Regions from separate parts of the Pelosinus baikalensis genome, predicted to be linked through region 2. Evidence: predicted binding sites of a transcription regulator. Region 2 holds the regulator's gene; each other region holds the start of a gene.
What was found. The regulator HrcA, encoded in region 2, represses chaperone genes, less so after heat shock. The targets are predictions, from matches to a motif close to TGTTAGCACTCNNNNNNNNNGAGTGCTAACA.

Region 1 (2,281 bases), on a different contig from region 2:
TCTTTCCAATTAATTTTAACTGCTTGCTATGCTGCAGCAGCTCGCGAGATATATTGAGGGAAAAATCGGGAGAATCCACTAAGCCTTTCACGAATCGCAGATATTCAGGGAGAAGATCTTGGCAGTTGTCCATGATGAAAATCTGTTTTGAATAAAGGCGGATTCCAGAGGATGATTTTTGAGTGTATAAATCAAAAGGGGCACGAGAAGGAATAAACAATAGACTTGTGTATTCTACAGTACCTTCTGCCTTGGAATGAATTAGTTTTAGAGGATCTTCCCAGTCGTGGAAGAGATTTTTGTAGAAGGTATGGTACTCTTCTGCCGAAATGTCATTCTTATTGCGAGTCCATAGAGGCGTCATGGAGTTCAAGGTCCGAACCTCTACGGTCTGTGTTGCTGGAGCATCTTCAATTACCTTACCTTCTTCATCTTTGGGCTTTTCTTCCTTGATGAAGTTCATTTTAATAGGGTAGCGGATATAGTCTGAGTATTTTTTGATCAAATTTTCAATGGTGTAGCGGTCTAAAAAATTTTCTTTGGAGCCGTCGGCGGCAGTAAATTCATCATTGAGAGTGATAATAATGGTAGTACCGCGTGTTTCTTTTTCCACTTCTTCAATGGTGTATGTTCCATCACCGCTGGATTGCCACTTAACCCCTTTGGCTTGTCCAGGAGCACGAGTGATCAGGGTAACTTTGTCAGAAACCATGAAAGCAGAGTAAAAGCCAACGCCAAATTGACCGATTAATTCATTATCGGTAGCTGTTTCTTTCTCTTTTAATTTTTCAAGAAAGGATTTAGTGCCTGATTTAGCGATGGTTCCAATATTTTCGACTACTTCGTCATAGGTCATACCAATACCATTGTCTGAGATTGTTAGAGTATGCGTCGATTCATCAGGGACAATGAAAATTTCAAAGTCGGATTGTCCTTCTAATAGATCATGATTGGTTAAGGATTCAAAACGAATTTTATCAATGGCATCGGAAGCGTTAGAGACCAGTTCTCGTAAAAAAATCTCCTTATTTGTATAAATGGAGTGAATCATTAAGTCTAATAATTGCTTAGTTTCTGCTTGGAATTCTCTGGTTTGCTTATTAATTGGTTCTTGGCTCATGTAAGAAGTCTCCTTTTATAAAATTTATATGTACATTTTCTTTTATTAGCACTCTCTTTAAGTGAGTGCTAACTCTCTTTCTCTATAATACATTGATTAGTATTTGAAATCAAATACTTTTTTTCACTAAAATTAGGCAATAATAGCATCTTTTTACCATCTGTATTGAATTTACTATAGAATTTATATTATTTTGTGTGGTTCACTCTTTTTAGACTGAATGTATTAAGAATAGATAAGAAAGTAGATACACTCATTTTCGACTTATTTTTAGGAGTAAAGTAGGCTATATTCTGTAATGTTGCTATTCAGGCATATTAATTACACATCCGTTATACTTGAACCTTTTACAGAGCACAAGTATAACGGACGTTGCTTATATTAACTAAAATGAGAAATTATTTGAATTTAAACTAATTTAATGTTGGTCACCTTATTCTTAGTTATACTGTTTATGGTTTTTACAATTTTATTGGCGATTTCTGGGTTTGAGTGCGAGAATCGTGGAAAAACCGTGCCAGATAATACTAATAGTTGGGTGGAAGTAATGGCAGCAATATTTTCTGTATGCTTGCTGTGCTCAGTTAATCCATTTGCACCAACGTGCTGTCCAGGCAAGGAATATTCTTTGTTGGGTTGATGAAATGTTGATGATTTTAGTTTTCCAGAAATCAATATGTCGTAAGAATAACTAAAGTCACCTTGGCTGATAATAATATCTCCAGGAGTGCACTGAACATAACTGCCGCAAGAGTGTAAGAATTTTTTTGCTTCTACATCTGACAATTCACTTAGTAAAGTTATGGCTTCCATTGGTGGACAATTCAAGCTTTTGCATAAGATAAACCATAGTTCTTCTTCTGTAATTAATTGACTATTTATCTTTGGAGAATTTTTTTTGACTTTTTCATAAAACCATCCAACAGCTTGTGTATTTATGACTCCTTTTTTACGTGCTATACGCAAAAGGGGAGAACGTACTATACGAAAATGTTGAATGTCATCTGCAAGCAAGACCATGGGGGTTACTAAACCGTAACCAGGGTAAACCAAATTATTGCTATAAGAGTGAAAGCCCATTTGCTCATAGAGACGCAGCAAATGAAAGTTGCATAGACAAAAGCCGAATTGTGTTTGATTACGGCAGCAAATTTCATAACA
Region 2 (2,281 bases):
CACCTTTTGCTGCTATGGATCAGTTAGGAACACTTATATTGCCAGAAGAAGATGATGATGAAGAGATGTATACCTTTACAACTGAATATTTACCTCAGCATGGCTTTAGGCGCTATGAAATATCTAATTTTTCTAAAGTCGGGTATGAATGTCGTCATAATTTTAAATATTGGAAATATCATCCTTATGCAGGGGTGGGAGCCGCGGCTCATTCCTTTTTCCAGAAAGAGCGGCTTAGTAACATAACTGATGTATCCCAATATATAGATTGTGTGAAAAAAGGTAAGCTGCCAATTGAATTTCGAGAAAATCCTAGCAGTGCGATCGCTATGGCAGAATATATTTTTTTAGCCTTGCGGACGGTACAGGGTTTATCTATTTTAGAATTTCAGGAATATTTCAACCGTGGATTTTATTTGGAGTATGGAGAAATTGTGTCAGAACTACTTCAAAAAAAGTTGATTGCTGTAAAAGAGAATCAGATAAATCTTACTGTTTTAGGCATGAAGTATGGAAATGTTGTATTTCGTGCATTTTTACCTGGATAAATCAATTATTATATCTTGACATTCGGGCGCAGGAGTGGTATTTTTTTAGTAGGTGTTAGCACTCTACAAGGTCGAGTGCTAACAATAGGAGGTGGAACTCGTATGCTAGATAAGAGAAAACGTAGTATTCTTCAAGCGATTGTTGATGATTATATTTCCACCGCAGAGCCTATTGGCTCACGAACTATTGCCCGCAAACATGATTTAGGGGTTAGCCCTGCAACCATTCGTAATGAAATGGCTGATCTTGAACTATTGGGTTATATTGAGCAGCTTCATACTTCATCAGGGAGAATTCCTTCTGCAAAAGGGTATCGCTTTTATGTAGATTCTTTATTATCACCAACGCAAATGTCTGAAAGGGAAATTGCGTTAATTAAAAATTGGTATCAGGAGAAAACTCGTCATGTTGAAGAGGTTTTTCAGGAAACTGCAAAGATATTATCCAAAATAACAAGTAATATTTCATTAGTTTTAGTGCCGCAAGTAACCCAATGTGCCTTTAAGTATCTAAAATTTCTACCTTTTGATGACTGCCGCACAATTTTAGTTGTCGTGACAGATACAGGATTTGTAGAAAACAAGGTGATTGATATACCGACAGGGCTTTCATTTAATGATTTGCAGCGTATTGCAGAACACATTAATAGACGTTTATCAGGATTATCCTTTGAGAATATCGAATTATCCATTCTGCGAGAAATTCAAAATGAAATGCTAATTGATGTGGACTTGTTTGAAACTGCATTAGGGATACTAAAACAGGCATTGGTTGTGGAAAAGAATGAGCGATTGTATCTTGGTGGCACCACGCAATTATTAAGTCAGCCAGAATTTAAAAATATCGAAAAAGTAAAATCTTTTTTAGATATGCTGGAAGAAGAACATTTGCTGGCGAATATTTTGCAAAAACAAAAAAATGATGGTGTTATTGTTACTATTGGCGATGAAAATAAATATAGCGGAATTCAAGACTGCAGTATGGTGCAGGCTACTTATCGTATTGATGGTCAAGTAGTGGGAACGGTAGCTGTATTAGGTCCGACCAGGATGGATTATGGCAAGGTCATGTCAGTTTTAGAGTTTATGCATAATCATTTAGGAGAAGTACTTAAGAAGTATAAAATATAGAGTGGTAATACTCTTCCTTCTATAGTAAAGGGTATTACTGGCTCTATTATACATATAATAGAACTGTAATTTGGGAGGAACCAGGGATGAAGCTAAAGCAAGCTAATAGTGGTTCTGAAGTAGATGAAAAGTTAGCGGCACTAATGACAAATGGGAATGCCATCAGAGTGGTTACGTCAGCTGTTGAGGGCACTATTGGTCCTAAGGGGCTAGATACCATGTTATTGGGTTCTTCCGGTGAAGTCATAATTACAAATGATGGCGTTACTATTTTAGATAAAATGGATGTAGATCACCCGGCAGCCAGAATGCTGATCAATGTTGCCAGAGCCCAGCAAGCTGAAATTGGAGATGGCACAACAACTGCAACTATTATGGCTGGTGGTTTGGTAGGAGAAGGCGTAAATCAAGTCATAAGAGGTGTGCCCATTGCCCGTGTCATCGAGGGAATCAGACATGGTGTGACGCTGGCATTAGAGCAGATTAAGGATCGAGCAAAACATATTTTTGATATACAAGATCCCATCCTACACCGTATTGCTATGATTGCTGGCCGCGAATATAGTGATATTGCTCAATTGGTTATTAAGGCTGCAGGGCTT
Region 3 (2,281 bases), on a different contig from region 2:
CAATTTCTTCTGTAACAACAGTACCGCCAGTTAAAGCAGCAATGTCTTCTAGCATTGCTTTACGACGATCACCAAAACCAGGAGCTTTTACAGCTACAGCTTTAAAGGTACCGCGTAATTTATTCACAACCAAAGTTGCTAATGCTTCACCTTCAATATCTTCAGCAAGGATCAAAAGTTCACGACCTTGTTGCACCACTTTTTCCAATGTAGGTAGTAAATCTGCAATGGCACCAATTTTACGGTCAGTGATCAAAATGTAAGGATCGTTTAAAATCGCTTCCATTTTGTCAGTATCCGTTACCATGTACGGGGAAATGTAGCCACGGTCAAATTGCATACCTTCTACTACATCAAGACTAGTTCCCATACCTTTGGATTCTTCAACAGTGATAACACCGTCTTTACCCACTTTTTCCATAGCCTCAGCAATCAAATTACCGATTTCTTCGTCAGCTGCGGAAATCGAAGCAACTTGTGCAATCGCATCTTTTGTTTCCACTTTCTTAGCAGATTTTTTAATTTCTTCCACTAAAGTTTTCACTGCTTTTTCGATACCTTTTTTAATGATCATAGGGTTTGCGCCTGCTGCTACATTGCGCATACCTTCACGAATCATAGCTTGTGCAAGTAAAGTTGCAGTAGTAGTACCATCACCAGCCACATCATTGGTTTTGGTAGCAACTTCTTTAACAAGCTGAGCACCCATATTTTCAAACGGATCTTCCAGATCAATGTCACGTGCAATAGTTACACCATCATTTGTAACAGTAGGAGCACCGAATTTTTTATCCAGAACAACATTGCGCCCCTTAGGTCCAAGTGTTACTTTTACTGCATTTGCAAGTGCATTTACGCCTCTTTCTAATGCGCGACGTGCGTCTTCATCAAATAAAATTTGTTTTGCCATTATATGTAAACCTCCCAAATAATTTTATTATTGTACAACTGCTAAAATATCTCTTTCACTTACAATCAGATATTCTTGCCCTTCATATTTCACTTCAGTACCTGCATACTTGGAGAATATAATTTTATCGCCAACTTTTACATCAAGAGCTACGCGTTGACCATTGTCCAATACTTTACCGGTACCGACCTCGATAATTTCACCTTCTTGTGGCTTTTCCTTAGCAGTATCAGGTAGTACGATACCACTTTTTGTTTTCATCTCGCCTTCTAAAACCTTAATGACGACTCTGTCACCCAATGGCTTAATCATTGAAATTTCCTCCTCCACGATATGTAATGATATTAGTTTTGTTAGCACTCATTGTTAGCGAGTGCTAATCACATAATTTATGATATAAAATTCAGCAAGAAAAAGCAAGTGTTTAATAGGAAAAATCCATATTTTTTTCAAAAAATATTTAGACTCACTTCTCATTGCGTATATTACACGCAAAAGATAAATGGTCCTTTTTGCTGCTTATAAGTAGAAAAGTGCCTAATTAGGCACTTTAGGCAGGCTATGTTCTTTTCGTTGCTGCTTCTACAATGGATTCAGCAACATCTTTAATTGATTTGCGTTTACTCATACTATATTGTTGAATGCGACGATAGGCTTCTGTTTCGCTAAGATTGTAAGCGTCCATCAAAATGCCTTTCGCACGATCAAGAATTTTTCGTGTCTCTAAGGATTGTTTCACATTCTCGAGTTCTTGTTCTAACTCAGCAAACTCTTGAAAACGAGACAAAGCGATCTCGATAGCAGGAAATAAATTCACTTCTTTAACAGGCTTCACTAAATAAGCCAGTACACCTGAATCCTTGGCTTTCTCCACAATATCCTTTTGACTAAATGCTGTTAACAATAGAACCGGAGCAAGCTTCTCATTGGAAATTATCTTTGCCGCTGTAATACCATCCATCTCAGGCATCTTAATATCCATAATAACCAAATCAGGCCGATATTGACGAACTAAATCAACAGCCCTCGATCCGTCAGAGGCTTCTGCCACGACCGTATGTCCTGCCTCTTCCAAAAGCTCTTTTAAATCCATCCGAATAATTGATTCATTATCAGCTATAACAATCCGCAATGATTCCATTCTAAACTCCTCCTTTCGCCTTACGGGGAATGGTAATACAAGCATGAGTACCATTATCCGTGTATAATGCAAAACTACCGCCAACATCGCTCTCAATCAGTGTTCGTACAATTTGCAATCCCAAACTGTTGGATAATTGGGGATTAAAGCTCGGTGGCATGCCAATGCCATTATCATAGATTTCGATTTTATATTCATCTTCCAGGGTACTAATGTCAACCCCAATGATG

Region 1: a site for HrcA is predicted at 1,164-1,194, ahead of htpG (molecular chaperone HtpG). Genes of this name have one in related genera too.
Region 3: a site for HrcA is predicted at 1,262-1,292, ahead of groES (co-chaperone GroES). Genes of this name have one in related genera too.

What each region holds. Positions count from the first base shown of each region.
Region 1 is NZ_JAJHJB010000053.1:2,648-4,928, forward strand. It holds gene htpG (molecular chaperone HtpG) at 1-1,120, opposite strand, end outside; gene LMF89_RS22760 (cyclic nucleotide-binding domain-containing protein) at 1,529-2,281, opposite strand, start outside.
Region 2 is NZ_JAJHJB010000018.1:33,588-35,868, reverse strand. It holds gene hemW (radical SAM family heme chaperone HemW) at 1-548, shown strand, start outside; gene hrcA (heat-inducible transcriptional repressor HrcA) at 651-1,679, shown strand; gene LMF89_RS13565 (TCP-1/cpn60 chaperonin family protein) at 1,766-2,281, shown strand, end outside.
Region 3 is NZ_JAJHJB010000015.1:60,189-62,469, forward strand. It holds gene groL (chaperonin GroEL) at 1-910, opposite strand, end outside; gene groES (co-chaperone GroES) at 938-1,222, opposite strand; gene LMF89_RS12150 (ANTAR domain-containing response regulator) at 1,470-2,051, opposite strand; gene LMF89_RS12155 (histidine kinase N-terminal domain-containing protein) at 2,053-2,281, opposite strand, start outside.